DNA from 4 places in the Lysinibacillus sp. C5.1 genome. Region 4 is predicted to be linked to each of the others. Evidence: riboswitches for the same ligand, from Rfam matches in the RefSeq annotation. Region 4 holds a riboswitch; each other region holds the start of a gene.
What was found. A riboswitch is a leader RNA that binds a small molecule or an ion and turns the genes downstream of it on or off. The one in region 4 is predicted to bind S-adenosylmethionine.

Region 1 (8,271 bases), 470 kb from region 4:
TAACTGAGCTGGCGTTACTTTAATACCTAAATCAACGACTTTGTAGCCATTATTACTTAAAATAATATCTACTAGGTTTTTACCGATATCATGCACATCACCTTTTACAGTAGCGAGCACCATTTTACCTTTACCAGAACTGTCCTCATTTTTTTCCATAAATTGCTCAAGATGTGCTACAGCAGCCTTCATAACACCCGCTGATTGTAATACTTCTGCTACGATAAGCTGATTATCGTTGAATAAACGGCCAACCTCAGCCATCCCTTCCATCAGCGGCCCATTAATAATATCAAGCGGCGCCTCAAAAATTTCACGAGCGGCATCTAAGTCTTCAATAAGCCCCTCTTTTGTTCCTTCTAAAATATAGTAAGCTAAGCGCCCTTCCACCGTTTTCGGAATATCCGCTTCTGTTTTCTCTTTCTTTTTATCACGATAAAAATCAGTGAAAACCGCTAATGTTTCATCATTTGTATTAAACAATAAATCATTTGCTAGCTTAATTTCCGCTTCAGGAATCGATGCATAACGCTCTAATTTCTCTGTATTTACAATCGCGTAATCCAAGCCCGCCTGTGTACAGTGATATAAATAAACAGCGTTCAGAACTTCACGGCCAACTGGTGGTAAGCCGAAAGAAATATTACTGACACCGAGTACCGTTAACGTACGTGGCATTTTTTCTTTGATAAGACGAATGCCCTCAATTGTTTCAAGTGCTGATCCAATATATTGTTCATCTCCAGTACCTACCGGGAACATTAACGGGTCAAAAATAATATCTTCAGGAGCCAAGCCCCATTTCTCCGTTAATAATTGATAAGAACGCTCAGCAATTTCTAATTTACGATGACGATCTACTGCCATCCCCTGCTCATCAATCGTACCGACAACTAAAGAAGCACCATATTTTTTCACTAATGGCATTACGGCGTCAAAACGTTCCTCTCCATCCTCTAGGTTAATAGAGTTAATGATGGCTTTCCCTTGAGAAAATTTCAATGCTTCCTCAATTACTTTTTCATCTGTGGAGTCGATAACCAGTGGAACCTTAACTTTTTTCACAACTTCCTGCATAAATCCACGCATATCCGCCAATTCATCTCGGTCAGGGTTCGCTAAACAAATATCAATAACATGTGCACCATTTTTCACTTGCGCACGTGCAATTTCTGCCGCTTCCTCATATTTACCATCAATAATTAAATTTTTAAATTTTCGAGAGCCAATAACATTTGTTCGTTCCCCAATAAATAATGGACGCATTGAATCATCGTACACTAAAGGTTCAATACCCGATACGACATGACCATGTGTAGCTTCAGGTAATTGACGTGGCTTTGCATCCTTCAGTACTTCTCTAATTGCTGCAATATGGGCTGGTGTTGTCCCACAACAACCACCGACAATATTCAGCCAGCCTTTTTCCGCAAAACCTTTTAATTTTTGTGATAGGGATTCGGGTGATTCATGATAGCAACCTTCCTCATCCGGTAAACCTGCATTCGGATAACAGCTAATATAGCCAGTAGAAAGCTCTGCTAGTGAACGAATATGGTCGGTCATAAATTCTGGACCAGTTGCACAGTTTAAACCGACTGAAAGCGGCTTAATATGTTCGATTGATATGTAAAAAGCATCAATTGTTTGCCCTGCTAATGTTGTACCCATCGGTTCAATCGTGCCGGATATCATCACCGGTAATTCTTTGCCCGTCTCTTTAAACGCACGTGACACCCCTAGTGTCCCCGCTTTTACATTGAGCATATCTTGACTCGTTTCAAGTAGCAGTACATCTGAACCTGCTTCAATTAGAGCCTTTGCCTGTACATAAAAGTTTTCTTCTAGTTCATCAAAGGTAATACCGCCAGTGACTGATAACGTTTTCGTCGTTGGGCCCATCGCTCCGGCAACGAAACGTGGCCATTCTGAAGTAGAAAATTCATCCACTACTTTGCGTGCAATTTCCACAGCACGTTTATTAATCTCTTCCGCCTTAGCCCCAAGATTATATTCATTTAATACGAGAGGTGTACCGCCAAACGTATTTGTGCAAATGATATCCGCACCAGCTTCTAAATATTTTCGATGAACCTTTTCAAGCACATCGGGTCTAGTTAATACAAGATTCTCGTTACATCCATCAAGCTCCTCACCACCAAAATCTTCTGCTGATAAGTTTTCATTTTGAAGCATTGTACCCATTGCGCCATCCAGAATTAAAATTCGTTTCTCTAGTTGCTCTTCAATCAAGTGCTTAGCCATCTATACTTACTCCTTTTTTCTGTTCATCCAATTGTCCGATAAATTTCATTAATTCAAGCGTCATATCATAACGTAAAAACGGTGTAATTAAATAAATACCATTAAAATATTCTGCCGCTACTTCTACTAACTCTTTGGCAATTGCAATCCCTTCTAATGTTGAACGTTCTTTATCTTCACCACACGCCTTCATACGTGATAGTGCATCGTCTGATAATTTAATCCCTGGTACTTCATGATGTAAAAACTCGGCGCTCTTATAGCTCGTTACTGGCATAATACCAATATAGATTGGGGCGTCTAAATGCTTTGTTGCTTCATAAATTTCCACAATTTTTTCTTTTGTATAAACAGGTTGAGAAATAAAATAATCCGCACCATGTTCAATCTTTTTCTCTAAGCGTGCTACTGCACGATCTAATACACGAACATTGGGGTTAAATGCTGCCGCAACAGAAAAGTTTGCTTTCTTACGAAGTGGCTTACCGGAAAATGATATCCCCTCATTCAACTGTTTAATTAATTGAATAAGCTCCATGGATGAAACATCATAAACACTTGTGGCACCTGGGAAGTCTCCTACCTTTGTTGGATCTCCAGTAACCGCTAAAATATCATGAATGCCAAGTGCATTTAAGCCCATTAAATGGGATTGTAGACCAATTAAGTTACGGTCACGGCACGTAATATGCGTCAACGGTCGTACACCATGTGTCTCCTTTAATAACGCACCCATAGCGACATTACTAATGCGGGGAGACGCAAGCGAATTATCAGCCATCATCACGACATCTGCACCTGCTTCATATAATTTTTTTGCCCCTTGAATAAAACCGTCAATTTCTAGATGTCTTGGAGTGTCTAACTCTACGATAACCGAACGTTCGCGCTTCACCTTTTCATGTAGCGGTTCATATGTCGCAGGTTCCGCTTCCCGCACAATCTCTACTTTTTCAGGTTTCGTATACTTTGCTTCAACCGGCGTTAACTCTTCTAAATATTTCTTCGCAGCTGCTATATGCTTAGGTGTCGTACCACAACATCCACCGATTAAACGAACACCTTGGTCACGCAATGCAACTGCCGCTCGGCCAAAATAATCAGCTTCTGACTCATAAACGACACGCCCATCCTCTAAATCTAGTAGTGACGCATTTGGATATGCTGACATAAATGCTTTATCAGGAAGCTCCACACCTTCAAATGCTTGAATTGTATGATGGGGACCTAAACGACAATTGACGCCTACTACATCTGCACCAAGAGCTTGTAACTCATGTAATGCTTGATTTAACGTCATTCCATTTTGCAACACACCCGGCTCATGCATGGATACTTGTGCAATAATTGGTAGCTCTGTTTTGCTGCGTAACATTTTTAACGTTGCACTTAACTCTTCAAAATCATAATACGTTTCAAGTAAAAGACCATCAGGATTGCCTGCAAGTAACACATTTGCTTGTTCTTCAACAGTCAATAATATTTCCTCTAATGTAGCATCACTTTTACGAATGCCACGGATGCCACCAATTGTCCCTAAAACAAATTGCCCGCCATCAGCTGCCGCTCGTTTTGCAATCGTGATTGCCGCTTCATTAAATTGTTGCACTCGTGATTCTAAGCCGTAACGTGCTAATTTAATCGCATTTGCACCGTAAGTATTGGTCTGAATGACATCTGCACCAGCGGCTATATATTCTCTATGAATTTTTTCAATTAACTCCGGTCTTTGTACATTCATTTCCTCATGACAGTACTCTAAGCCGTAACCATATAATACTGTACCAATGGCTCCATCCGCAGTAAGCACATGTGTTTTTAACTTTTCTAGCAATCCCATAAATCGTAGCCCTCTCTTTCCTTGTATCCAAAATATAAAAAGCCTTCTTTTACAAAAAGAAGGCTTTAACGAATCGCAATTGTTGTTCCTTCTCATCTTCGACCAATAAGGTCTTCTGGATTTAGCACCTGACATAAGTTGGTTGCTGAAGCTTCATAGGGCCAGTCCCTCGGCTTCTCTTGATAAGAATATAGTATGAATTTTTCAAATAATTAAAAGAATCATATCGTTTACAGGCGATAGAGTCAAGACTATTTCACTTAACAAAGAAGATTTCTCACGAAAAAAATATTATTTTAGCTTTAACTTCACCGTGATACTAGTTTTTCCGCAAGCGCTTCGCCTATTTTTTTACCATTTTGAATACAAGCACCAATACCTACGCCGAAATATGAGCAACCTGCTATCGATAAGTTGGGATACCGTTCTGCAAGCTCCGCTGTTAAGCCTTTCAACGCCTCATGATGTGCCAAATCGTATTTTGGCATTTGATCGATCCACTTGGCTACATTTACAACCATTGGTTTTTCATCAATGCCTAAACTTTTCTTTACATCTTCTAATGCTACAGCTGTCAATTCTTCATCTGTCATCATACGTAATGTTTCATACGCAGGGTTAATGCTCTTATAAAAGAGGCGCACGAGCAATTTGCTATTAGCAGATGTATGTTTCCATTTTCGGCTTGTCCATGTTGCGGCATTGCATTGTACATTCGAGTTATGTGACACAATAAAGCCTGTCCCATCTGCCGGTAACACTGCGTCCGGTACATCAAAGCCCAAGTAAATGGTGATGGCAGAGGCTGTAGTAAATTCTTTAAAATAGCGATCCAAAGATGGGTCCTGTAATAAGCTTTGTACGGCTTCATTTGGCAGTGCTAATACTATGTGCTCAGCCTCAAACATGCTTCCATCTGCTAATGTAATTGTATAATGTTCTTCCTGTTTTTTTACATTGGTTGTCGCTACGCCTTTAATAATTTCTACATTTGTTAACGTTTCTTCAAGACGATGGATAAGTGATGATAAGCCCTGTTTAAACGAAATAAACTTTTTGTTGGAAGCTTTTACAAATTGTTCGCGATTTGCCTCAAAACCTTTAATAATACTACCGTACTCATTTTTATAGTCGATTATGTACGGTAAGGTAGATGCTATCGACAGTTGATGGAGGTCACCCGAATATACCCCAGCTAATACTGGTGCAATTTGATTTTGTACAAGTTCTTCCCCTAAGTAATATGTTAAAAACTCACCGATTGAGCTGTCCTTAGTAAAGCCTTTATTCGGCATTGTTAAATCTTGTAATGCCTGTTGTTTACCTGCTTCTGATACTAGTGTACTCGCTTCAAGAGACGCTAAACTCATTGGAATACCGAATGTTGAATCAGCAGGGATCGCATGTAATTCGTCATTTGTATAGATATAAGATACCCCTGTTTCGTTGTACACTAGCTCCCGTTCGAAATTAAGCTCCTGCACCAGCTCCATGACCCCTTTATGACGAGCCACAATCGAGTCAGCACCCGTTTCCATAATGAATCCTTGCTCATAAGCGGAATGTAACTTACCACCTAAGTAGGGATTTTTCTCAACAAGCACTAGTTTGACATCTATGTTTTTTTGCAATACTTGGCGTTGTAAATAATGCATCGTACATAAACCAGTAATGCCGCCACCTAATACAACTATTGTTTTCATAAAGTATCGCCCCTAATTCGTTATTTCTCTCCTTATTAGTATAAACTTTTTTCACAAACAATAACGTTCAACCCATTACAAATTTAGCAACACTATAAAGTGTCAGGCACTCAAACAATTCGAAATTGTTTGAGTGCCTGACACCGAAAGTTCACCTAGTTTAAGTTTTGTGCGACATTTGCTAATTTGTCAGCTGAATTTGTTACTTCATTAAATGCTAGCCCAAGCTCATGAAGGACCTGAGCTACGGCCTGAACCTCTTTTTCCATAAGGTCATTTTGACACTTAGCTTCTGTCATTGCATCTAAAATTTTATTAAACTGTCCTTCAGTTTGAGCCATGTTCTCCTCACCTGAAGCAACCTCTGCCTGAATATTACTAAGCGAATATGCCAGTTTAGACGTTCGCTCTGTCGTTTTTTCTAATAATTTTGCAACGGATGTAACAGATTCTTTCGTCTGACTAGACAATTTACGTACTTCCTCTGCCACAACACTAAAGCCTTTCCCCGCCTCTCCAGCGCGGGCTGCTTCAATAGCTGCATTTAAAGCAAGCAGATTTGTTTGGTTGGCAATGTTCGTTACAACATTCATAATCGCTTCCATTTCTTTCGACATATCCGTTAATTGTTTAATATTATCCGTAATATCATCCACTGACTGAATAATATTACACATATTTTGAGATTGATGTTGTAAGCATTCGCGACCTTCTATTGCTTGACTTTCTGCTAACGTACTCACCTGAAGCGATTTTTTTGCCAATTGCTTAATTTCATGTGATTGATTATTTAATAGATGGAAGGAGGCATTTGTTTCTTGTGAAATGGTCGCTAATCCTTCTGACGATTCCACAATTTTTTTCTCAACTGCTTCTTTCTCACGTTCAACGTTTTCCTTCAGTTGCTCAATTGTACTTTCGAACGCTTCTAATACAAGTTGCTGCTCGAAATTAGAAATTTTAGAAATTGCTCGTATTGTATTCAATTGGTCTTTCGGATGCACTACATGTTCTTCAACTAAATCAATAAATGACATGGTTAAATCTTGGAAAGCACAAATATACCATTGTGTTCTCAGTCCGATATGTACATGCACTTTTGCGATATTTACTCGTCTTTTATAAAATTCCTCATCAATTGTACCGTTAAACATTTCAATAATATGACGACGCAATGTGACCTTCAATTTATCCACAGAACTATGTTTATTAATAATATCTACTAAACTATGCTCAGTTCCAATCATTTCATAAAACCGGTCAACGATGTGATTTATGTTGTCCTCAACAAATGGTTTAAAAGCTTTTAAATATTGTAAATCTTCTTTTGTCAAATTTAGCATTTCAATTTGCTTAACCAGTGTTCGAGAGTTCGGAACATCCATTGTCACCGAGTATTGCTGTAAATCTAACGTCATTGCCTTTTTCTGTTTTTGAAAAATCACACTTTTCCCTCTTTCATTACGTGTTCTTTTGAAAAGCTGAGCAAAAATCCCATTTCCGTTTACCCAAATATATTGACAAATCTATGAAAAGATACCACAACCATTAATAAATTTACAAGAAAATAATATAACAAAATAACATCATAATAAGCAGTAATTCATTATTTTTCATTATTAAAATCACTCATATACATTATACATTTTTAATATAATTGTCAATTTATTATATCCTATATTTTACCATTAAGTAGCATACAGTTTAAAAGTAAACTAAATGGTTTTCAACTGTTAAATTGCAATAAAACGCTATCATAATTTTTTTCAGTAGCTATTTCTACAGTATTTATTAGAATTTACGTATTCCCTCTGCAACACTACATGTAATATTAAGTATCTGTAATTTCAATATCTCCCCTTCGGCCATTTATTAAGAGTCCTTTATCCTGTTTTTTTATTTAAAAATGAATATAATTAACCATTGTAAATTTTGTTAATAAATAGCATAAAATAACCATTCTATTAACAGTCTACTCCTGTAAAAACGAATTCTCTCTCATATCATTTTTCTATGTATAGATGTATGATCACTATTTGCTCATCCACCACAATAAAAAACCGCAACGCCTAGTTCACAGCTAACCGTTACGGGTAAATTTCAATATCATAAAATTTCAAATTTAAAGTTCTTCTAATTCTTCTAGTAAAACGGTTGCTTCTTCTATACCTGCTTCTGCCGCAAGCCCATACCATTTTTTCGCTTCTTTAATATTACGTGGTATTCCCTCACCTTTGTTATAAATATGACCAAGCTGCAATTTTGCTTCAGGGTCTCCTTGGAGTGAGGCTTGCTTGAACCAATGAATACCTTTTTCAATATTACGAATCCCCGTTAAACCCTTGCTCCAAATAAAGCCCAAATCATAAAATGCATCTACATGATATTGTTCAGCCGCTCTTTCAAACCAATATAAACCACGATTTATATCCCGCGCTTGCCCTAAGTGACCTTCTAAATAAA
Region 2 (8,271 bases), 1.2 Mb from region 4:
CATTATTGTACAATTCAAAGGAGTAACTCACGATGTTCATTAGCATGATCGTCATACTTGTTTCGTTGATGATTGCTTATATTATGATTCCCCCATTGTTGAAAAAAGGCGAAAAAAAAACAATATTCGCCTTTTCTATTTTATTGTTTATAGGCGCCATTTTAAATATCGCCATTGGTTTAAAAATAAATATCCCTAGCCCATTAGATTTTATTACATTTATTTTTACACCTATTAGGAAAATGTTATTATCATTTTTTTAATAAGAATGACTAGAAAGGGTAGTGACTAATGGAAAAACAATTACTTAGTGCCAGACAATTTACAATCATTACCCTTCTCCATTCTATCGGGACGGCCATATTAATTGTGCCAGCGAGCATTACAAAGCAGCTTCATCAAGATGCATGGATTGGCGCAACTATTGGCGTCTTATTAAGCTCTTTAATTGTAAAATTGTATACAAGCCTTGGAACTCAAACACCGCACCTTACGTTTGTCGAAGCAAATGGAAAAATTTTAGGTAAATTTTTTGGAACTTTGACCTCTCTAGGGTTTATCACTCTCGCATTTTTTTCAGCTAGTGAATTGTTATATTTTATTGGCATCTTTATGCAAACAGAAGTAATGCCCGAGACACCTACTTTGTCCTTTGCTGTATTATTTACCATTATTCTTGTTTTTGCATCGTTTCTAGGCATTGAAGTGTTTGCACGGTCAGCAGAAATCCTATTTCCTATATTTCTATTTATATTTATTGTATTTCTTGTTTGTATTTCGCCTCAAATTAATATTGAAAATATCCAACCTATTTTTGAAACAAAGACAACATCTTTAATAACCGGTATTCTTAAATTTATGAGTATTTTTTCATTCCCGCTCGTTATGTTACTTATGATTTTCCCTTCTGCTGTTAATATACCGAAAGCAGCACAAAAAGGATTTTATTTCGGCACGCTCTGCGGAGGAATTGTATTAATTATCATTATCGCCCTCTCAACACTCGTAATTGGTCCAACGAATACTTCCATTGAGTCATTTCCTAGCTATGCACTGGCTCAACGGATTTCTATAGGCAATTTCTTTCAACGTGTTGAAATTGTTATGGCTGTCATGTGGATTATCTCCATCTATATTCGAACTTTTCTCTATTTTTATGCTTCTGTAATAGGTATAGCACAAATCCTAAATATTAAAGATCCACGACCATTGATTTTGCCATTAGGAATGTGCATGATTGCGTTGTCTCAAATTGTTCATCCGAATATTGTGCATTCTAATAATTATAATCAAAAAATTTGGCCGCTATATTCAGGCTTATTCACTGTCTTGTTAGCCTTATTATTACTTGTCATTGCAAAAATGCGAAAGATAAAAAGCAAAACAGCTGGTGATTGTTCAAATCAACAAACTGACCAAAGTACATTGAACTCAAGTGAAACACCATAAAAAATCCAATTTCTCAGTATTTCGATTGAGAAATTGGATTTTTTAAATCTTCACAAAAGCAAATGGAAAGCGACAAATTAGATATGGTATTCAATTTCATCAACAAAATCCCATTCATACGGCGTTTCTTGATAAACATAGTAGTTTAGCCAATTGGAGAATAATAAATGGGTATGTGCTCGCCATGTATTAATAGGTTCTTTAGCTGGGTCATCATTCGGGAAATAGTTAACAGGCACTGCAATGTCGATTCCTTTTGCCACATCGCGACTATATTCATCGGCTAGTGTTGTCGCATCGTATTCTAAGTGCCCAGTAATCATAATATTTTTATTATCTTTTGATTGGACAATAAAAACGCCTGCATCTTCTGAATACGATAGTAAACGTAATTTCGGATGATTGCGTACTTCTTCGATTGAAACAGAAGTATACCGCGAATGTGGTGCTGTAAATAAATCACTAAATCCTCTTACTAAATCGACCGTTAAATCCGTAATCACATGTGAATATACACCCGAACACTTTTCTGGTAATTCAAATTTTCCGATGCCATAGTGATGATATAAGGCAGCCTGTGCACCCCAACAGATATGCAAGACAGATGTGACATTCTTAGCAGACCAATCCATTATCTCTGAGATTTCTTCCCAATAATTCACTTCTTCAAATGCCATTTTTTCCACTGGTGCACCCGTAATAATCATCCCGTCAAAGCGACGATGGCGTATCTCATTAAATGTTGAATAAAAGAGTTGTAAATGCGATTTACTAACATTTTTAGACTCGTGTGTTGCCGTATTTAAAAATGTTATATTGACTTGTAATGGCGTATTTCCAAGCAATCGAAGTAATTGTAATTCTGTTTTCTCTTTTTCCGGCATTAAATTAAATATTAAAATATTTAACGGACGAATTTGTTGTGTTTTGGCACGATCTTCTTCCATGACGAATATTTTTTCCTCACGTAAATGTTCTCCAGCTGGTAAGTTTTTCGGAATATTAATTGGCATATTGTTGTCCCCTTTTCTTTCATTTTTTTCTCTCTATGTAAATTAAAAAATCCCCCTCATTCCATAAGAGCAAGAATGAGAAGGATAATTATCACGTTCACTCTTATCTCTCAAAGGAAAAATCCTTTGGTGGAATTAGCACCTTTCTAACAATGTTAGAGGTTGCTGAAGCGTCATAGGGCCAAATCCCTCAGCTTCTCTTGATAAGATTATTCAATTAAAAAGAATTGTATCATGAACAATTAAGAATTTCAATAATACATAGAATATTTTGTATTTAAATGAATGGAAGCTTATGAATTGTTAAACACTACTATCAAGTTATATTTTTGACAGCCAGTCCCAATTCTAATAGGCATACACGAAAATTAATGGAACCAATAAATCGTAATGGCAATCATAGAGGTATTATGTTAACATATACCTTTAGTAACAGAGAGGAACGTGAATATTTTGATTAAAATTGAACTCCCAAAACCAGACTTAGTAATTCGTCAACGTGAGCAAGTATTAAAACCAGGGGATGTAGAAATTACGCCTTTCCACGGATTTATTGATTTCCATAAAATCACTCGCGAAAAAGGTGGCATTTTCTTATTTTATAATGAAAAAAATGAGCTATTATTTGTAGGGAAAGCACGTAAAATTCGCCAACGTATTAAAAAGCATTTTGAAGATAATGTATCACCAATGAAAAAATACCGTGATGAAATTTTCAAAATCGAAGTGTATGAAATTGATGATCCAATGGAACGTGAAATTTACGAAACATATGCGATTAACACATTCCGTGCAAAATATAATCTAGATAAAGTATTTTATTAAGATTCAAGCCGTTAGCATACATGATGCTAACGGTTTTTCTATTCTATAGTGGCAAAAAGAAAAACCCCAAGCGTTGTCACTCGAGGTTTTCATCATTAGATAAATAGTTTTTCATCTTTAAATTTATGAGCTGTTAGCCAACTGACGATAACAAAGATAATCAATGAAGCTACTATCGGGATGGTCACCGTATGCATACCAAAAATCGTCGGATAAAAGCGATCAATCATAATATATAACGTCATGCCCGTAATCATGGACGCAATCGCCCCGTATTTATTGGCTTTTTTCCAATACAACCCTAGGACAACTGACCAAATAAAGACAGCCTCTAAGCCACCAAATGCAAATAAATTGAGCCAAACAAGTAAATCTGGCGGATTTAACGCAAATACAACGACTGCCAAACCAATCACCGTTGTTACCACGAAGCTAGCACGCTTGATTTCTCGATCATTGGCAGTGGGCTTGATATAGTTCAAATAAATATCCTTTACCACTGTTGAACTAACTAGCATCAGCAACGCATTCACGGTAGACATCGTCGCTGCCATCGGTGCTGCTAACACAATGCCCGCTAAAAACGGCGGCAACACTTTTAACGTAAGCAACGGCATTACCTTATCACCAATTTCAATGCCAGGAATTACTGGACGGGCTAATACACCAATCAAGTGCATCCCGAACATAATTGTCCCAATAGCAATTGTGCCAATAATAATCGCTAAATGCATGCTTTTGGAATCTTTATAGCTCATGGCGCGGACTGCTATTTGAGGAAGCCCTACCACACCAATGCCGATTAAAATCCAAAATGTTGAGACGTACAATGGTGTCAGTTCCCCTTCAGCACCAAATGGTGACACTAGGTTTGGATTTTCCGCAACAAGGGACGTCATAATTTGATCGATGCCACCACCGGCAACGATTGTCCCAATCAGTAAAATTACAGTACCAATCACCATAATGGAACCTTGAACCGTATCCGTTAACGCTACAGCACGGAATCCTCCGATAATCACATAAATTAATACTGAAACAGCAAAAATAAAGAGTGCTGCTGTATAGTCAAGACCTGTTAATGATTCAATTAAGCGCGCGCCCCCGACCCATTGTGCCATCATCGCAGAAAATAAAAAGACAATAATACTAATCGCTGACAATATAACGATGACATGGCTTTTGTAGCGTTCACGTAAAAAATCAATTAATGTAATCGCTTGATAGCGGCGAGCAATAATGGCAAATTTCTTGCCTAGTATCATCAGTACAAAATAGCCTGCTGGCAGTTGAGCCATCGCTAACAAGACCCATCCAAGCCCTTTATTATAAGCAACACCCGGTCCACCGATAAAGCTGCTTGCACTACCATACGTGGCAATCATCGTCATTGCTAGGATAAAGCCGCCCATTTCACGACCGCCAAGAAAATATTCCTGTAAAAATGAATTCGATGAACGAACATGCTTATTCGCCCATATGCCAATCCCAAAAATAATAATTAAAAAAACAAGAAGCGGAAAAATAACTTGCCAATGCATTATTCATCCACCTCCCCGTCATCAAATGGTACCTCTTTAAAAAAGAGCTTTAAGACGAGCCAGATTAATACAATCATAAAACCTGTTCCAGCGATGCAACTATAGAAAAACCAAGCTGGGAAACCCAATACATACGAATACGCTGTTGGATCCCCCGAACCTAGACCATAGGCAAAGCCGTACCAAATCGCAAAGTTGACAAATACAAGCCCAATGCCAATAAGCGCCTCACGATGCGCAATTTTAAAGCGTTGATCTTTCAAAATAGAATCCCCCTAACCTACTCTATTTTACTGTGATGTAGGACTAATGGGAAGCATTGTGAGAAAAGTAGATAAAAAAAGCAAAAGTTAGCGAACAATCCCTATCAAATGGGTATCTTACAAGGCTCCAATCCGAATACGCTTTCTGCCTTTTCGGACGATTGTTGTGATTTTTGTGGCGATTTTCCCCCACTTATTGGCGGTGTCGGCGTCTTTCGTGGCGATTTCACCCATCTTACCTATCTTCAAGAGCTTTTTAATTGCAATTGAAGTGCTTTTTTATCAATTTTCCCAACAATCGTTTTTGGTAATTCATCAATCATAATAATTTTTTTCGGGATTTTATAGTGACCTAAATAGCTTCGACACAGGTTTTCTACTTCGTCTACTAACGTATCTGACTTATGATGGCAGACAATAAATGCTGTGACAATTTCGCCCCAATAATTATCTGGTGCTCCAATGACTGCCGCTTCTTTTACGAGCTGATGACGAAGTATGCATTGCTCCACTTCTTGCGGATAGACGTTCTCCCCACCACTAATAATCATGTCTTTCCTACGACCGACGATATAAAAATACCCTTCTTCATCCATTGTCGCTAAATCACCAGTCCTTAACCAGCCATCTCGTATCGTATTGTCGGTTTCCTGCTGATTATTCCAATAAAATCGAAACATATGCTTGCCTCTAACGAACAGTTCGCCTACTTCATGGGCAGCGCAGCTTTCACCCGCTTGATTGATAATTTTCGCCTCATTAAATTGCATACTTTTACCCACTGCCCCCTTTTTGACATAAGCCTCTTCACGTGAGATATAAAAATTGTTCGGTCCAGCCTCTGTTAAGCCATAACCTTCTTTAAAAAAAAGTCCCTTTTTAAAAAACGCATCATATATCGGCAGAGGGCACGGTGCGCCGCCAGATAAAAACACTTTTACAGTGGGAAAACTACTTTTGTGAAAATAGTTTGTCGTTATCATGGCTTGATACATCGTTGGGACAAAAAGCGAAATCGTTGTCTTATAGAAATTAATTGCTTTGAGTGCTGTTTCCGCTTCAAACTTATCACCGATAACAACCGTCCCACCCGCCATTAACAATGGAATGGATAGTGCGTTAAGCCCACCCGTATGAAACATGGGCATATAGTTTAACGTACAATCGTCTTCACATAAACCCCAACTAATAATTGTATTAATTGCATTCCAATTTACAGAATTGAAAGACAACACTACCCCCTTTGCTTTGCCAGTTGTGCCACCTGTATAAATCATTAGCCAAGGTTCATTTAAATCCAGCTCTATTGAGCTCGCAATAGTCGCTGACGGCAGAACTTGTTGAATAGGGTACATCATTGCAAGTTGTAAAGGGCATGGTATTCCTTGGTCATATAAAAGTAAAGAAGGTGTAGCATCTGCAACAATTTCATTTAACTCCTCTGCACTTAAGCGCCAGTTTAAAGGAACATAAATCAGCCCCCGTAATCCACAAGCAAATAATATAGCAAATAAGTGACTATTATTTCGAGAAAAAACCGCTACTCGGCTACCTGATTGTAATCCTTGAACTTCAAAAAAATGGCTCCATTTGGCGATTTCAAGTGTTAATTGCCGATAAGTCCATTGTTCATTTGTTTCTAAGTTCACTAATGCTGGCCGATTCGGTGTTAAAGATGCACGATTTAAAATCCAGGCTTGCTCTGCAAACATCTTGAACTCCTCCTTTATCACATCATAATAGCGCCATCCACATGGAGTGTATGACCGTGGACATAGGAAGCCTCTTCAGATGCTAAAAATAAATAAGCATTAGCAATATCCCTAGGTGTACCTAATCGTTGAAGTGGCACGATTGCACGCATTTTTTCCAGTACCGTTTCAGGCATCTTTTTGACCATTTCAGTTTCTGTAAATCCAGGTGCCACCGCATTTACATTGATGCCTTTACGCCCTAACTCTTTTGCCCATGTTTTTGTCATACCTACAATCGCCGCCTTTGAAGCAGCATAATTTGTTTGCCCTACATTTCCATATACACCACTTACCGAGGAGGTATTAATAATTTTTCCGTATCCAGCAGCTATCATATGAACACTAACTTCTTGCGTGCAGTGGAAAACCCCTGACAAGTTGACATCAAGTACTTGTTGAAATTGGTCTTCTGTCATTTTTGACAACATGGCATCGCGTGTTATTCCTGCATTATTTACTAAAATATCAATGCGACCAGCTTGCTCGATCACAGTTGTCACAAGCTTTTTCACACTCTCTCTATCTGCTACGTTAACCTGCACGAATATAGCTTTTTCACCTAGTTGATTGGCTGCCATTTTTCCCGCGTTGTCATCAAAATCCGCAAGATATACAACGGCTCCTTCTTCTATGAATCGTTCTGCTGCAGCAAATCCTATCCCGTTTGCCGCCCCTGTAATAATGGCTACTTTATTGTTTAAGCGCATTGATTTTCCCTCCAAATTGTAAAAATGTTTCAATTTCAAATAGCAGTTGTTGTAAATCATCGATTAGCGGAGAATGCCCACAATTTTTTAAACTAACAAATTGTGCATGCTTTGCTAAATCGCCCATTGTTTCCTCATTCATTTGCTCCGTAATCACTAAGTCACGGTCTCCTCTTAACACTAAAATCGGAATGTTTAGTTGTTGTACTTCATTCGTCCCTTTCGCCACTTCATTATCTACTGCACTTAAATTAAAAGTATTTAACGCGTGGTAAACTTCGGCTAAATTTCTTTGTGTGAGCATATCGGCTACATAGGCATCATAGTGTTCAGGGTCGGGCTGACGATGGGTATAAATGAATGTATCCCAAATCGACTTCAGACCTTGGCTATTTTTTGTATCGTAGAAACCTTGTACCGTCTTTGTTTTCGACGTATCCATCAGTACTTCTTGATACGTGGCAGCTCTTTTGAATGCGGCTGGAATGCCCGTACCGAAATCACTATAAAATGGATACCCCCTTGTCGAAGCGGAAGCTAATAAAATCAGCCGTTGACAATAACCCGGATAATTTGCAACAAACTGCATGCATACTGCTCCGCCTGTGGACCAGCCAATCATGTCAAAATGGTCTAAGTCAATGGCATCCACAAATAGTTTGACATCATCACTAAAATCTTGAATAGCGCGAATAGGTTGATGATAAGATGAACCTCCA
Region 3 (8,271 bases), 1.4 Mb from region 4:
TACGATTGGAGGAGCGGCTATTGTAATAAGCTTCCATTGTTTCATTGTAAGCTGGTAAAAGTTCCTCGTATTTATCACAATTGTACTCATTTTCATGTAGGACAGCAGCTACTGGTAAGCGAGGTTTGACTTCATTGCGTCGTGCAGGAACGCCAATTGTTAAACCAAACAATGGGAATACATAATCTGGTAGATTCAATAATTCGCTAATTTCCTCAGGCTTATTACGTACACCCCCAATATAGCAAATGCCATAGCCCATTGATTCAGCAGCAATCACAAAGTTTTGTGCGAATAACGAAACATCTGCTACACCAACGAGGACATTTTCAGCCGAGTCTGCCACAATATCAACACCTTCTAATTTCCCAGCCATTTGCAGACGTTTAAAGTCTACACAAAAGACAAAAGCACCACCCGAAGTTTCGTATTGACGTGGATTGCCAGAGAGCAAACCGAGCTGTTCTTTTTTCGCTTCGTCTGTTACCCAAATTACGCTATAGGCTTGTACAAAGTGAGAGGTTGCCGCCATCTGTGCTGTGGCAATTAAATCTTCAATAATTTCTTTAGAAATAGGATTTCCATCGTAAATACGAACTGAAGAGTGGTTACGCAATAATTCTTTCACCATTTAAAAATTCTCCTTTTCCCCTTAAATATACCAAGAGCATATCACGCTTTTTCGCTAAAATCGAATAAACTTCAATAAAAAAACTTAAAATCATTTATAAAAAACTATTTTTAAATAATTTGAGCTAGGACAAAAATACCTCGTAAAGTAAAATATATTGTTAGATATAGCTTAAATGTTCTCTTTAGTGTAAAATTATGTATGGCGACAGATTATTTATCTACTGTATTTTGACATTTGTGGGTGTACGGATGTATAGGACAAATAATCTAGTTGAAGCAATTAAATGTGGGATGGAGGAATAAGGAATGGATGAAAAGTTAGCAAAAAAGCTTCGTAATGAACAGTTACGAAACAAAGTTGTAACAGCAGAAGAAGCAGCATCTTGGATTAAGGACGGCATGGTACTTGGTATGAGCGGATTTACACGTGCAGGCGATGTGAAAGTGGTACCGCTTGCACTTGTGGAGAAAGCGAAAACAGAAAGCTTCAAAGTAGATGTATATACAGGTGCATCACTTGGACCAGAAGTCGACCAATACTTAGCCGAAGCGGGTGTAATTCGCAAACGTGGTCCTTTCCAAGGAGACCCAGGTATCCGAAATATGATCAATAGTGGAGAAGTCACTTATGTTGATGCCCATTTATCACATAATGCGGAACTAGTACGCCAAGGTATTATTGGTCCGATTGACTTTGCTATTATTGAAGCTGCTGCAATTACAGAAGATGGCTTATTAATTCCTACAACTTCAGTTGGTAACTCTCCGATTTTCGTACAAGAAGCAGATCAAGTAATCATCGAGCTAAACGTAGCCCAGCTTGATGCATTAGAGGGTGTGCATGATATTTTTGTACCAGGACCACAAGGTAAACGTGATCCAATTCCAATGCTAAATGCGTCAGATCGTCTTGGCACAATTGGCATTCCACTAGACTTAGACAAAGTAAAAGGTATTGTTATTTCAGATATTTTAGATGCGCCATCAACAATTGTTCCAGCTGATGAAGAAACAGATATTATGGCAAATCATTTGCTGAACTTCCTGCGCGAAGAGATTAAAGTAGGTCGTTTAACAACAAGTTTACGCCCGTTACAATCAGGTGTAGGCTCAGTAGCAAATGCTGTATTACTAGGTTTCAAAGATTCCGAGTTTGAGAATTTAGAAGTTTATTCAGAAGTACTGCAAGATGCTGTTTTTGAATTAATGGATGCTGGAAAAGTAAGCTTTGCATCTGCTACTTCTATTACCCTATCGGAAGAGGTAGGAAACCGTGTTTATGGAAATTTTGAAAAATATGCTGATAAATTAGTATTACGTCCACAGGAAATTTCTAATCATCCGGAAATTATCCGTCGACTCGGTTTAATTTCTGTAAATACAGCGCTTGAGCTAGATATTTATGGTAATGTAAATTCAACTCATGTTTCTGGCACACGAATGATGAATGGGATTGGTGGTTCTGGTGATTTTGCTCGTAATGCACGGTTAGGTATTTTTGTGACGAAATCGTATGCAAAAGGCGGTAAAATTTCTAGTATCGTACCAATGGTTTCGCATGTAGACCATACAGAACATGATGTAGATATTATTGTCACAGAACAAGGTGTTGCAGACTTGCGTGGTTTAGCACCGAAAGAGCGTGTAGGACGTATTATTGAAAACTGTGCGCATCCAGATTATAAGGAACAATTATGGGCGTACTTTAACGAAGCGAACGAGGCAACAGGCGGCCACCATACACCACATATTTTAGAAAAAGCGCTTTCTTGGCATGTCAATTTAGCTAAGAACGGTACAATGCAAGATCCATCATTTGCAAAATAATGATATAAAAAAGCCTTGAGAGTTTGTTTGTTGTCTCTCAAGGCTTTAATTTGTTTAAGTTTATTTTTTAAAGGCAGATGTTACTTTAGGCTCTGTCCCTTGGATAAGCCGTTTAATATTTTCAATATGCAACATAAGCGCGATACCAAAAAGAACAATTGCAATCATTGTTGGTCCAATACCAGGTATCCATAAGTAAGTTGCTGTACAAAAAACAATATAAAATACAAGCACACCAATGATTAAATAATTTGTTGTTAAAGATAAAATGACAAATAACATAAGTGCAAATAATGCAATTTTCCAATCAATAGCGAGCAATATGCCTATGATTGATGCAGTTCCTTTGCCGCCTTTGAAGCCCATATGGAACGGGAAGTTATGACCTAGTATTACACTAGCAGCTATAGCATAGGTTAATAACCACATTTGTACTTCAGTAAATTGTGAAGCATTGGAGGTAAAGTAGTAAAGTGCGCATAGTACGGCAGCAACGCCTTTACCTATATCAATAAGTGCTACTAATATGCCGTATTTCCATCCAAGAGAAAGCGTTGCGTTTGAGGCACCCGCATTGCCATGGCCAGTCTTTTTTAAATCTACTCCAGATAGAAACTGTGCCACTTTAGAGCCATGAATACAGCCGATTAGATAACCAATAATAATAAAAATAATCATGGCTTTTACCATAAAAATACTCCTTTCAAACTATATTTTTATATAGTGTATGTGTTCTTATTACGTAAAGGAGCAGACAGAAGTTTCAGAAAAAAATAAATTTTACTGTTGACAGAAAAAAAGTCTATGTTTATACTGTGTAACAACGATGGAAATTGAATCACATACTCTTATCAAGAGCGGCGGAGGGATAGGCCCTATGATGCCCGGCAACCAGTGAGTGACGAACTTGCTAAGGTGCTAATTCCTACAGATTCTTACTTGGATCTGGCAGATAAGGGGAGGAAAACTTGCAACCGCAACCCTCTTCTTAACTGAAGGGGGTTTTTGTTTTCTCACATAAATCCTCCTCATCTCCGGTACCATCGTAAAAACCCATTTAGGAGGAAGAAAACATGTCGAATTTTAAACCAGAAACTTTACTATTACACGGTGGCCAAGAGCCAGACCCAGTGACAGGCTCTCGAACTGTACCGGTGTACCGTTCTACAGCTTTCGTATTTAAAGACACTGCTCATGCGCAACGTCTTTTCGCATTAGAAGAAGCGGGCAATATTTATACACGTATTACAAACCCAACTGTAGATGTTTTTGAAAAACGCGTCGCTTTATTGGAGGGCGGTACAGCAGCAGTAGCACTTTCATCAGGTGCAGCAGCTATCGCATTTTCAATTTTAAATCTTTCAGGAGCAGGGGATGAAATCGTAGCAGCAAGTTCTTTATACGGAGGAACATATAACTTATTAGCAAATACACTACCAAACTACGGTATTAAAACAATTTTCGTAGATGAAACAAATCCTGAAAATTTCCGATCTGCCATTAATGAAAAGACAAAAGCAGTGTTCGCTGAAATTTACGGAAACCCAAGCTTAAAAGTGCTAGATGTAGAGGCAGTAGCTACAATTGCACATGACAACGGTTTACCTTTAATTATTGATAGCACTTTTGCTTCACCATATGGCTCAACACCAATCGACTTCGGTGCAGATATCGTCGTTCACTCAGCGACAAAATGGATTGGCGGTCACGGTACAACTTTAGGTGGTGTAGTTGTGGATGCGGGGAAATTTGATTGGACTCAAGGTAGATTCCCAGGATTTACAGAACCTGATGCATCTTATCATGGATTACGATACGGTATTGATACGGCAGCGGCTGCATTTGCCACAAAACTGCGCGTGCAATTACTACGTGATTTTGGACCAACATTAAGTGCAGATGCTGCATTTAACTTATTACAAGGTTTAGAAACGCTTCATTTGCGTATTCCTAAACATAATGAAAATGCATTAGCAGTTGCAGAATATTTACGTAACCACCCATCTGTGGAGTATGTAAACTATAATGGATTAGAAGATTTTGCTACACATGATTTAGCGAAGAAATATTTGAAAAATGGCTTCGGTTCAGTGCTTACATTTGGCATTAAAGGTGGACGAGAAGCAGGCCGTCAATTAATAGACAGCGTAAAATTATTTTCACACGTAGCAAATGTAGGCGATGCAAAATCACTAATTATTCACCCAGCGTCTACAACTCATCAACAGTTATCTGCTGAGGAATTAATCCAAACTGGCGTTTCCGAGTCGCTCATTCGCTTATCAATCGGTTTAGAGGCAGTTGAGGATATTATTGCAGATTTAGAACAAGCTATTGCGCAAGTAACAACTACTGAACAAAAAGTAGAAGCATAACCTATTTAGATAAACAAAGATGTATGTTGTAGCGTTTACGTATTTTCTCATTCGAAAAGCCTCATTTGGTAATGCGTATAACGTTGCTACATTAATCCTTACCTCATTTGGTGAGTTTTCAGAAATTTTTTATAAATAATACCTAGTAATTTTATAAGTATTGTTGACTTAGTTAATGCCATGCTGTATACTAGGGATTAAGTAAAACGTTCGAAAGGCTACCAACCTTGAACAAAGTGTTGATGTTACTAAACTTTCACCGCCATTCATTAGGCGAAAACAACTAACTTGTTTTCATAAGTGCTCCCCCACTTTTGAATATATACATGAAAGGGGGTAGCTACATAGCCAGTAGCTACTCTCGCTTTCCATAACTGATCGAAAAAGGAGTGTTATCAATGGCAAATATTTATCGTGCACAAAATGTAACTGCTTATCTTATATATGAATTAAATGAAAGCCATCATTTTGTAAATAATATGGCCATTCAATACTTACTTTCGACAGTTGAATCAAAATGGCAACAAACCTTTGGACATAGTGCTTTTGAAGAAATCGTATATGCTAAAGAAGAAGGCTATACTGTAAAAGAAGTTTTTGAAGAGTATAAAGTTCATGGTACAGACCATATCGCGCTACCTGCGACAGAGTATTACTTACAATATGGGTCATTTCAACTAATTGAGCGCACATATGCCATACCGAACTTTACACAGGAAGAAATCAAACTAGTACAATCAGCTTTAGCACAATATCGTTATCGATTATTTTTACTAGCAAGTTAACTTTCCCTTATATTTTTTAGCTCATTCTCTACTGCTATAGGGAATGAGCTTTTTGTTGTGCTAAGTTATTTGTTGAATTTATTTCGACTTTTCAAGACAGCCATTCTATAGGTAGTATCTTCGTACATATATAATAGAAGAAAGGCATTTTTTTTATAAAAGAATCGTCAATATTTGTTCAAAAATTATAGATTTATAAAAAAAACGTATAATAAAGGCAATGAAACCGATTTCTTTTGCACGCCTAGAGAAAACAAATGTCCATCCTAGAAAGATTTTTCTTGTGCAATGGATTTATTTGCGTTACAATTTTCTTTAGGTTAAATTTTGAATTATTTGAATATGTGCTTGTAGGCACAAACTTTATATAGAGAGAAAACTGGAGAAATGTACGTTGGAGGGAATCAAGTATGGCAACTATAAAGGCAGCGATCTTAGGATTTGGAACTGTAGGTCAAGGGATTTATCATATTTTAAATGAAAAGCGTGAAGAGCTAAAACATAAATTAGGCATTGAGTTAGAAGTAGCAAAAATATTAGTAACGGATGCTAGTCGTGAACGTGTTCCGGGCACAGCTCACTTAATGACAACGAGTATGGATGAAGTGTTGGCAGAGCCTGGCATGCAAGTTGTATTCGAAGCGATTGTCAATGAAGAGCCGGCATTTGGCTATTTAAAGCGTGCGGTTGAACATAAATGTCATGTGATTACAGCGAACAAAGTGATGTTTGCCAAACGTGGCTTAGAGTTACAGGAGCTTGCAAAGGCAAATGGTGTTTTCGTTGGCTTTGAAGCAACTACAGCAGGTGGTGTGCCTGTTATCAAAACGATGAAAAATATTTTGCTTGTAAATGATGTGAGTCGAATTCAAGGTATTTTGAATGGCACTTCAAACTATATTTTAACAAAAATGCGTGCGCAAGGCTGGTCCTTCGAGAAAGCCTTAAAAGAAGCACAAAACTTAGGGTATGCAGAAGCAGATCCTTATAATGATGTGTCTGGTCAAGATGCTTTTAAAAAGCTAATGATTTTAAGTGCTTTAGCATTTGGTGAACAACCAGATTGGGCTGATGTTGAAGTAATTGGTATTGACTGTATCTCTGCTGAACAGGTGAAAGATGCTTGTGAAAAAGGCTTACGTTATCGCCATGTAGCCGAAGTGGAGAAATTAGCGAACGGTAAAGTGGTGGCAAAAGTCGGGCCACAACTAGTAGATAAAGAGCATCCACTTTATCCAGTAGATGATGTTAATAATGCGGTTGCGCTAGAAACAAACTATATTGGTACATTAACATTGGTAGGACCAGGTGCAGGCATGTATCCAACAGCAAGCGTGATGGTGGAAGACTACGCTGAAATTATCGGTAAACGCGCTGGGTTCGTTGTAAGTATTTAAGTATGTGGTGCCAGTCACTCAAACAATTTTGAATTGTTTGAGTGACTGGCACTTTTAGTCTTTAGTCTTCATCTTTAACGTCAATATCTTCAGGAATGGGTGTGTTACGCCAAATTTCTATTTCTTCTTTTATCCGTTCTAGTTGTTCAAAATAGATGCTAAATTGTGCACTGTTAATTAGTAATTGATGACCATCATATATGGAACGGATGCGTCCTTCATAAACAAGTCGTAGTACTTGCTCCTCTGGCATGCCAAGATCAATGGCTGTTTCTTCAATAGTTTTATACATAAGCGGTCGCTCCTTTTGATGTACCTATTATACCTTCTCTCGAATGGAAAGCATAATGATGGATTAATGTAAGGAAAGGAAATTGGGAATTGTTTGATTTTGGATAAATCTGTATAGTTAGTAGTAATCGTGTTATAGGCAGGAGGGATAAGCAATGGTCTATCCATATTTTTTTGTTCTTCTAGCAGCTATTTTATGGGGAATGACAGGGACAGCACAAACTTTTTTAGATAAAGGTGTATCTCCCATCGCTGTAGCGACGATTCGTTCAGCAATTGGAGGGGGGTTATTATTTGTCGTAGCCGTGTTATTACGTAAAATCTCTTTTCGGACATGGTCCTGGAAATGGACAATATTAGCGGCCGCAAGTATTGCCTTATTCCAAGGTCTTTTTTTTACTTCCATCCGTTTAACAGGTGTAGCGATTGGAACCGTTGTGACAATTGGGAGTGCTCCTATGTTTTCAGGCGTACTAGAGTGGTTATTTTGGAAAACACGCCCCTCTAAAATATGGGGTATTGCCACAATCATGACGATTACAGGTTGTATTTTATTATTCATCAATAGTGGTGATCGTGCTATTCATTTAGGCGGGGTTGGGCTAGCCGTTTGTGCAGGATTATCTTTTGCCGTGTACACAAATATGAGTAAACAATTAATGGCGCAGCAGGAAGCATTGCCTGCAGTGGCGATGACATTTTCGATTTGTGCAGTATTGTTATTACCGTTTTCCATCAGTAGTGGCTTTAGCTGGCTTGCAGAGATGCAAAATTTATGGACAATGATTTTTATGGGCGTTATGTGTACAAGCATAGCGTATTTATTATTTTTAAGTGGGCTCCAGAAAATTAGCTCGTCCTCTGCTGTAACGTTGTCACTTGCAGAGCCATTGACTGCCGCTATGCTCGGGGTATTGCTAGTTGGAGAACATCTAAGTTCAACATCTTGGGTAGGTGTAGCCA
Region 4 (8,271 bases):
GATGGTGCAGCAGCAGTTCTGGTGATGGATCGAGAGGAAGCTGAAAAGCAAGGGATGACACCAATGGCGAAGTTTTTAGGCTTTGCGGTAGGTGGTGTTCCTCCAGAAGTAATGGGAATCGGTCCAATCGTTGCAGTACCCAAAGCACTTGATATTGCCGGTTTATCTATAGAGGACATCGATTTGTGGGAAATTAACGAAGCATTTGCTTCGCAGTCTTTACAAGTTGTACGTCATTTAGGCATCGACCAAGAGAAAGTGAATGTCAATGGTGGCGCAATTGCATTAGGACATCCACTTGGCGCAACCGGTGCAATTTTAACATTAAAACTTATTCATGAGCTGAAACGTCAAGGTAAAAAATATGGAGTTGTCACAATGTGTATCGGCGGCGGTATGGGCGCAGCTGGGGTATTTGAAATTTTATAAGTTGTGTAAAAATTAATTGTTTAAGAATTGCGAATTGTATGCGTGCCTGGCACCGAAAAATAAGGAGGAATTGGACATGACAGAAAAAACTACAGATATCATTAAAGGCGGCGGATTTATTATTGAGGATGTGGCGTTAGATCGCGTATTTACACCTGAAGATTTTACAGACGAGCAAAAAATGATCGCCAAAACAACGGAAGAGTACGTTGCGAATGAAGTATTACCTGTCGTTGAAAACTTAGAACATCATGAGTTCGAACATTCAGTACGTTTACTAAAAACCGCTGGTGAGCTAGGCCTATTAGCGGCGGATGTACCAGAAGAATATGAAGGTCTTGGTTTAGATAAAATTTCTTCAGCATTAATAGCAGAAAAAATGTCTGTAGCAGGTGGTTTCTCGATTACACATGGTGCGCATGTGGGGATTGGTTCATTACCGATCGTGCTTTTCGGGAATGAAGAGCAAAAGCAAAAGTACTTACCAAAGCTTGCTTCAGGTGAGTTAATTGCAGCTTATGCTTTAACAGAGCCAGGTTCAGGTTCCGATGCATTAGGTGCTAAAACGACTGCCAAGTTAAATGCTGCTGGTACTCATTATGTTTTGAATGGTGAAAAACAATGGATTACAAACGCTGGATTTGCTGACGTATTTGTTGTGTATGCAAAAATCGATGGCGATAAATTCTCGGCATTTATCGTAGAACGTGCATATAACGGTGTTTCTGTTGGGCCAGAAGAAAAGAAAATGGGTATTAAATCTTCATCAACTCGTACATTAGTGCTTGAAGATGCAGAAGTACCTGTTGAAAATCTGCTTGGTGAAGTAGGTCGTGGACACGTCATTGCCTTTAACATTTTAAATATCGGTCGCTATAAATTAGGTGTCGGTACAATCGGTGGCTCAAAACGTGCATTAGAGCTAGCGATTCAATATACGAACCAACGTCAACAATTTAAAACAAAGCTTTCTGATTTCAACCTAACAAAAGAAAAGCTATCGACTATGGCGTCTCAATTATATGCGTCAGAATCATTAAATTATCGTACAGTTGGATTATTTGAAGATCGTCTAAGCCAATTGAGCCCTGAAGAACAAAAGCAAGGGAAAGTCATTGCCAATGCAATTGCAGAATATGCAATTGAATGTTCGATTGCGAAAGTGTTTGGTTCAGAAACATTGGATTATATTGCTGATGAAGCGGTGCAATTACATGGTGGCTATGGCTTTATGGCAGAATATGAGGTAGAGCGCATTTATCGCGACTCTCGAATTAACCGCATTTTCGAAGGAACAAATGAAATTAACCGCATGATTGTGCCTGGCACATTTATGAAAAAAGCATTAAAAGGCGAATTGCCATTATTGCAAGTCGCACAAAATTTACAACAAGAATTGCTGATGATGATGCCAGAAGAAGTAGGTACAGAACCACTAGCACAAGAAAAATACCTTGTAAAAAATGCTAAGAAAATCGCTGTGTTAGCAGCAGGTATGGCAGCACAACGCTACGGTGCGAAGCTTGACCAAGAGCAAGAAGTATTGGTAAATATCGCGAATATCGCAAACCAACTATTTGCTATGGAGTCTGCTGTGTTACGTACAGAAAAAGCGATTGCACGTGAGGGTGCAGAAAAATCACAACAAAAATTACTTTACACGCAAATTTTCTGCCAAGAAGCATTTGCAGAAATTGAGAAAGAGGCAAAAGATACGATTCTTGCTTCAGCTGATGGAGATGCTGCACGGATGACATTGTCAGCGCTTCGCAAACTGACTCGCAACAACCCTTATAACCTTATTGCTAAAAAACGTGAAGCTTCCGTTAAACTTATCGAAGCAGAAAAATTCATCGTATAATACTAGCTATGAACAGACTGTAGATACCTTAATCTACAGTCTTTTTTGGTGCCTGTTTTGGTGACAGGCACTCACACAATTTATAGCTTTGTCTTAAGACTCACTAAGTAATAATCCACGTAGACTCCTGCGGGAACGCATAGATTTAAGTGTCAGGCACTGAAACAATTCTGAATTCCACTGGTGTCAGGCACTCAAACAATTATAATTGTTTCATTTTGGCACATACTAGTTATGATGGTATACTACAGAAAATGATAGTAGAGGAGCCTACAAATATGATTCAATTTATCCATTATCCTAAATGTACAACTTGTAAAAAAGCACAGAAGTGGTTAAACGACAATGGCGTTTCATACGAAGAGGTACACATCGTTGAACAAGCACCTACGAAAGAACAATTAAAGCAATATTGGCAAGCGAGCGGGTTGCCACTGAAGAAGTTTTTTAACACTTCTGGCATGAAATACCGTGAACTTGGATTGAAGGATAAATTGGCGGAAATGCCGGAAGATGAGCAACTTACACTGCTTGCGTCAGATGGTATGCTAATTAAACGACCAATCGTGACAGATGGAAAAAAAGTAACGTTAGGTTTTAAAGAAACAGAATTTGAGCAAGCTTGGAAATAACTGCTTTTATCCTTGTTTTTATGAAAGAAGTATGGCACACTGATAGTGAATATATTACATATTTATGGAGGGGTTTTTGGCATGAGCACACCTAAAGACTTACGTTACTCTGAAGAACATGAATGGGTAAAATTAGAAGATGGTAAAGTACGTATCGGTATTTCTCACTTCGCACAATCAGAACTAGGAGATATCGTTTTCGTTGAGCTTCCACAAGTTGGCGACGAAATTAAAACAGATGATCCATTCGGAAGCGTAGAATCAGTAAAAACTGTTTCTGAACTTTACGCACCAATTTCAGGTACTGTAGTTGAAGTAAATGCAGACTTAGAAGATAGCCCAGAATTCGTAAATGAATCACCATATGAAAAAGCATGGATGATCGTTGTAGAGCCTGCTGATGCATCAGAGATTGAAAACCTTATGACAGCTGAGCAATACGAAAAATTGATTGCAGAATAAACAAGCCTGTAATAGAAAAACGTCGGCAAATTTACCGGCGTTTTTTATTATATAATGCTACAATTTTTCGGCGCAATCTTAGGAATTGCTAGTGCCATGAATTAATGGAAACGCTAAAAAGTTGAGATGCAATAGTATGAAATTCGGTTATTCAAATGTTATGCTGTAGTAGATAACTGTCTAAATGGGGGTGGCGTGATGTTCGAAGGCAAATGTTTAATCGTGGAAGGCCGTTCGGATAAGCTTCAAATTGAACCTATTCTTAGTGAAGATGTTACAATCCTTTGTACAAATGGTACAATTGGTGTGCATCAATTAGAAGAATTACTCGACCCATATGAGGGCTGTGAGCTCTATACATTTTTTGATGCGGATACATCAGGCGATAAACTACGTGCATTAATGGATAGACATTATCCAGAGGCCGAGCATTTACGGACAATGCCAACATATAAAGAAGTAGAAACAACACCGAGGAAAGTGCTAGCGACGATTTTATTGCGTGCTCATTTTTCAATCCATAATGAATATATTTTGTAAGGTTGCGTGAAATCATGGAAGAATGGTCAAAAGAGCAGTGGGAAACGGCTGTACAGTCTGGAGACAAAACTGCCTTTTATTTATATACACCGATGTGCGGAACTTGTGCCGTTGCATCTAAAATGATGAATATCATTGAACAGTTACTGCCAGAGGTAAAAATAGGCAAGGCAAATATCAATTTTTTAGAACAAATAGCTTTTGATTTTCAAATTGAAAGTGTACCTTGTTTACTTGTTAGCGATGGAGGAGAGGTTATTGAAAAGATTTATGCCTTTCAATCCGTACCATTTTTATACGAATTGTTAAAAAAACCAATTGACTGAACTTTGCTAGCGTGGTAAAGTAACAAATATATTAAAAAACTATTAAATATATCGAACTCTTATAAAGAGCGGCGGAGGGACGTGCCCTATGAAGCCCGGCAACCATCACATTTGTGAAAAGGTGCCAAATCACCCAAAGATTTATCTTTGAAAGATGAGAGAACGGTTTAGCGTATAAAGTACGTGACCCCTTCTACTTGTCTTGAGAGAAGGGGTTTTCTATATGAGAAAAGGAGTATTCGCTATGATACAGCTTCAAAATATTACGAAGAAATACAAAACCGCAAATGGCGAATTGATTGCTGTCAAAGATGTAAATCTTTCGATTAACAAAGGTGAAATTTTTGGCATTATCGGCTACAGTGGTGCTGGTAAAAGTACGATGATTCGTTTATTAAACGGTTTAGAAAAACCTACTACAGGTACAGTGAAGGTCAATAATCAAGAATTTTCATCTATTAAGGGGCAAAAGCTCCGTGATGCTAGACAAAAGGTAAGCATGATTTTCCAACATTTTAACTTACTTTGGTCCCGAACAGTGGCAGAAAACATTGCTTTTCCACTAGAAATAGCAGGCGTTTCTAAGCGTGAGCGAGAAGCACGCGTGAAAGAACTAATTGCACTCGTTGGCTTAGAAGGTCGCGATAAAGCGTATCCTTCACAGCTATCAGGTGGTCAAAAGCAACGGGTTGGTATAGCGCGAGCCCTTGCCAATAATCCAGAAGTTTTGTTATGTGACGAAGCTACATCTGCACTTGATCCAGAAACTACAGATGCAATTCTCGATTTACTAGTTGATATTAATGAACGATTAGGCTTAACCATTGTGTTAATTACGCATGAAATGCATGTTATTCGCAAAATTTGTCATCGTGTGGCGGTGATGGAAGCTGGAGAAATTGTAGAGCGCGGTGAAGTATTGCAAGTGTTCCAAGCACCTCAAGCGGCAATTACAAAAAAATTCGTCTCTCAAATTACTGATACGAAGGAAACGCAGGAGACTGTTGCACAGCTTAGAGCGAATTATCCTACAGGGCAATTGGTCAAGCTTGTCTTTGTAGGAGAAAAAACAGAGCAGCCCGTAATATCGCATTTAGTGAAGCAGTTTGATGTAGAAATTAGTATTGTTCATGGTAATATCTCACAAACTAAAAACGGCGCATACGGCACACTTGTTGTGCAGATTGATGGCTCAGAGACAAATGTAGCAGCTGCATTAAATTATTTGAATACAGTTGAAGTACAAACGGAGGTGATTGCAGATGCTAACTAATCTCTTTCCGAATGTCGACTGGGAAAAAATGTGGTCTGCCACATATGAAACACTTTATATGACCACTATCTCAACGGTCATCACGTTCATACTTGGTTTAGCCATTGGTATTATCCTCTTTTTAACGAGCCCGAACCAACTATGGGCAAATAAAATCGTAAACTTTTTAACGGGGTCAATCGTCAATATATTCCGTTCGATACCATTTATCGTGTTAATTATTTTACTAATACCGTTTACAAAGTTTTTACTTGGAACAATCCGTGGAGCAGATGCAGCTTTACCAGCACTTATTATCGGTGCAGCACCATTCTATGCACGAATGGTATTAATTGCACTACGAGAAATTGATAAGGGCGTTATAGAAGCAGCGCGCTCAATGGGTGCAAAAACGTCCACGATTATATGGAAAGTACTAATTCCAGAATCATTACCAGCACTTATTTCTGGGATTACGGTAACGGCTGTTGCCCTTGTTGGCTATACAGCAATGGCTGGTATTATTGGTGCTGGCGGTCTAGGAAACTTAGCCTTTTTAGATGGCTTCCAACGTAATCGCCAAGATGTGACATTAATGGCAACTATTTTGATCTTAGTAGTCGTATTTATTATCCAATGGATTGGCGATATGATTACTTCGAAAACAGACAAACGTTAAAAAGGTTATACCGGTTATTTACCGCTAACATATTATTGTTTGAACAAAATAAAGGGAGTGTAGACAAATGAAGAAGTTATTAGCAGGATTATTTTTATCAGTACTTGTACTAGCTTTAGCAGCTTGTGGTGCTGGTAACAAAGATGAAGCAGGTTCAACAACTGGAGATAAGGCAGACGACAGTGCAAAAACTGAAGAAAAAGTAACATTAAAAATAGGTGCTTCTAACACACCTCACGCAGTTATTTTAGAAAAAGCAAAACCGATTTTAGCTAAAGAAGGCATTGACTTAGAAATCGAAACATACCAAGATTATGTATTACCAAACCAAGATTTAGATTCTGGAACAATTGATGCAAACTATTTCCAACATATCCCTTATTTAAATTTACAAATTAAAGATAATGACTATGATTTTGTAAATGCTGGCGGTGTACACATCGAGCCAATCGGTATTTACTCTAAAAAATATAAATCTCTTGAAGACCTTCCTAAAGGTGCAACAATCTTATTATCTAATTCTGTTTCAGACCATGGTCGTATGCTGTCATTATTAGAAGCAAAAGGCTTAATTAAATTAAAAGATGGTATCGATAAAACTGCAGCTGAAATTAAAGATATTGTAGATAATCCGAAAGACTTTAAATTTGATGCGAATACTGCACCAGAACTACTTGTTCAAATGTTTGAAAACGAAGAAGGCGACGCAGTCCTTATCAACTCAAACTACGCAATCGATAATGGCTTAAACCCAATCAAAGATGCGATTGCTTTAGAAGATAAAGAATCTCCATATGTTAATATTATTGCAGTACGTGCTGGAGATGAAAATAAACCAGAAATTAAAAAATTATTAGAAGTATTAACTTCTAAAGAAATCCAAGACTTCATTCTGGATGAATGGAAAGGCGCAGTAGTACCAGTTAAATAATATGAACTTTTAAAAAGAGTATGTAAGTGAAAACTTACATACTCTTTTTTTATGTAAGGAAAATATCCGTCGTTCAAGGCAATGTCCAATCCGTCTTTTTCGAACATATTTGTGTAAATAACAATAGTAATAAAGTATTTATTATATTAAATGTGAATTATTAACATTGTTCAGTGTTACAATGTGACTTTTATTAATACAGTTAAAAAGAGGTGCGTGAAAAAGTGAACAGTTAGGAAAAGGCCATTTTATTTTAAGCAATCGGAGTGTGACGATATTTTTTCTTTTTTTGAAATAATGCCATCTTTGCATCTGGTTAATTATATTTAGAAAAATAGTGCATGTATTAATTTACCAAAAATGATATAATACTAAAGGATTATATGAAGGTTTTTGGTGAAATCAACTTATTTAAAATAGTTATATATACATTCAATTAAAAATTGTTTAGAATTTGTTTAGTTGAAATTAGTACTATAGGTATGTTGGAAATGTGTACTTATTTTGTGGTGACAAGAGAATAAATTCCTTTTGCACAAAAAAGGATTTATTTGTATTTAATGTTTAAAATTAGGTAAAGGGGTAATTTGTTTATGGGGATTAAAATTGACTCACCAAAGTTAGCTTTATCGAAAAAAATCAAAACGAAACAGGCAAAAATTGGTGTAATCGGACTTGGCTATGTAGGATTACCACTCGCTATAGAAATGGTCAAAAAAGGGTTTCAAGTAATTGGTATTGATAAAAATAACGAAAAAATAGCTAAGCTAACAAATGGAGAAAGTTATATTGCTGATTTATCGGATGCTGTTATCCAAGAGGTCTTAAAAGAAGAGAAGTTGGAAACGACTGCGGATTTTTCAAAGCTTGCAAGTGTAGATGTCATGATTATTTGTGTACCAACTCCAACATCAGCAGATGGTACACCGAATATTTCTTACATTGAAGATGCGTCCAAATCAATCGCACAATATATTTCTGCCAATACACTAGTGATTCTTGAAAGTACGACGTACCCTGGAACGACTGAAGAAATCGTTCAACCAATTTTAGAAAAAAGTAATTATGTGATTGGGCAGGATATCTTTTTAACTTATTCCCCTGAACGTGTTGATCCTGGAAATATTAATTTTACCGTTTCAAATACACCGAAAGTAGT

Region 1: it holds a riboswitch for S-adenosylmethionine, as region 4 does, so the genes downstream of both, I5435_RS20415 (bifunctional homocysteine S-methyltransferase/methylenetetrahydrofolate reductase) here and I5435_RS18100 (methionine ABC transporter ATP-binding protein) in region 4, are expected to answer to the same signal.
Region 2: it holds a riboswitch for S-adenosylmethionine, as region 4 does, so the genes downstream of both, metA (homoserine O-acetyltransferase MetA) here and I5435_RS18100 (methionine ABC transporter ATP-binding protein) in region 4, are expected to answer to the same signal.
Region 3: it holds a riboswitch for S-adenosylmethionine, as region 4 does, so the genes downstream of both, I5435_RS01695 (O-acetylhomoserine aminocarboxypropyltransferase/cysteine synthase family protein) here and I5435_RS18100 (methionine ABC transporter ATP-binding protein) in region 4, are expected to answer to the same signal.

Annotation. Positions count from the first base shown of each region.
Region 1 is NZ_CP066226.1:4,151,972-4,160,242, forward strand. Features, by position in the region: gene metH (methionine synthase) at 1-2,265, opposite strand, end outside; gene I5435_RS20415 (bifunctional homocysteine S-methyltransferase/methylenetetrahydrofolate reductase) at 2,258-4,105, opposite strand; SAM riboswitch class I at 4,195-4,294, opposite strand; gene hemG (protoporphyrinogen oxidase) at 4,414-5,808, opposite strand; gene I5435_RS20425 (globin-coupled sensor protein) at 5,964-7,253, opposite strand; gene I5435_RS20430 (SEL1-like repeat protein) at 7,931-8,271, opposite strand, start outside.
Region 2 is NZ_CP066226.1:2,486,673-2,494,943, forward strand. Features, by position in the region: gene I5435_RS11980 (Ger(x)C family spore germination protein) at 1-26, shown strand, start outside; gene I5435_RS11985 (hypothetical protein) at 33-263, shown strand; gene I5435_RS11990 (GerAB/ArcD/ProY family transporter) at 292-1,449, shown strand; gene metA (homoserine O-acetyltransferase MetA) at 1,527-2,462, opposite strand; SAM riboswitch class I at 2,563-2,672, opposite strand; gene I5435_RS12000 (nucleotide excision repair endonuclease) at 2,916-3,287, shown strand; gene panF (sodium/pantothenate symporter) at 3,383-4,828, opposite strand; gene I5435_RS12010 (YhdT family protein) at 4,828-5,091, opposite strand; gene I5435_RS12015 (class I adenylate-forming enzyme family protein) at 5,337-6,803, opposite strand; gene fabG (3-oxoacyl-ACP reductase FabG) at 6,821-7,552, opposite strand; gene phaZ (intracellular short-chain-length polyhydroxyalkanoate depolymerase) at 7,536-8,271, opposite strand, start outside.
Region 3 is NZ_CP066226.1:350,361-358,631, forward strand. Features, by position in the region: gene chrR (class II chromate reductase ChrR) at 1-631, opposite strand, end outside; gene I5435_RS01685 (succinyl-CoA:acetate CoA-transferase ScpC) at 940-2,460, shown strand; gene I5435_RS01690 (glycerol-3-phosphate acyltransferase) at 2,521-3,150, opposite strand; SAM riboswitch class I at 3,306-3,419, shown strand; gene I5435_RS01695 (O-acetylhomoserine aminocarboxypropyltransferase/cysteine synthase family protein) at 3,534-4,835, shown strand; gene I5435_RS01700 (hypothetical protein) at 5,234-5,620, shown strand; gene I5435_RS01705 (homoserine dehydrogenase) at 6,031-7,017, shown strand; gene I5435_RS01710 (MerR family transcriptional regulator) at 7,079-7,309, opposite strand; gene I5435_RS01715 (DMT family transporter) at 7,464-8,271, shown strand, end outside.
Region 4 is NZ_CP066226.1:3,678,668-3,686,938, reverse strand. Features, by position in the region: gene I5435_RS18130 (acetyl-CoA C-acetyltransferase) at 1-429, shown strand, start outside; gene I5435_RS18125 (acyl-CoA dehydrogenase family protein) at 506-2,290, shown strand; gene I5435_RS18120 (arsenate reductase family protein) at 2,569-2,922, shown strand; gene gcvH (glycine cleavage system protein GcvH) at 3,004-3,384, shown strand; gene I5435_RS18110 (toprim domain-containing protein) at 3,583-3,924, shown strand; gene I5435_RS18105 (thioredoxin family protein) at 3,939-4,250, shown strand; SAM riboswitch class I at 4,307-4,411, shown strand; gene I5435_RS18100 (methionine ABC transporter ATP-binding protein) at 4,495-5,523, shown strand; gene I5435_RS18095 (methionine ABC transporter permease) at 5,513-6,181, shown strand; gene I5435_RS18090 (MetQ/NlpA family ABC transporter substrate-binding protein) at 6,249-7,112, shown strand; gene I5435_RS18085 (nucleotide sugar dehydrogenase) at 7,706-8,271, shown strand, end outside.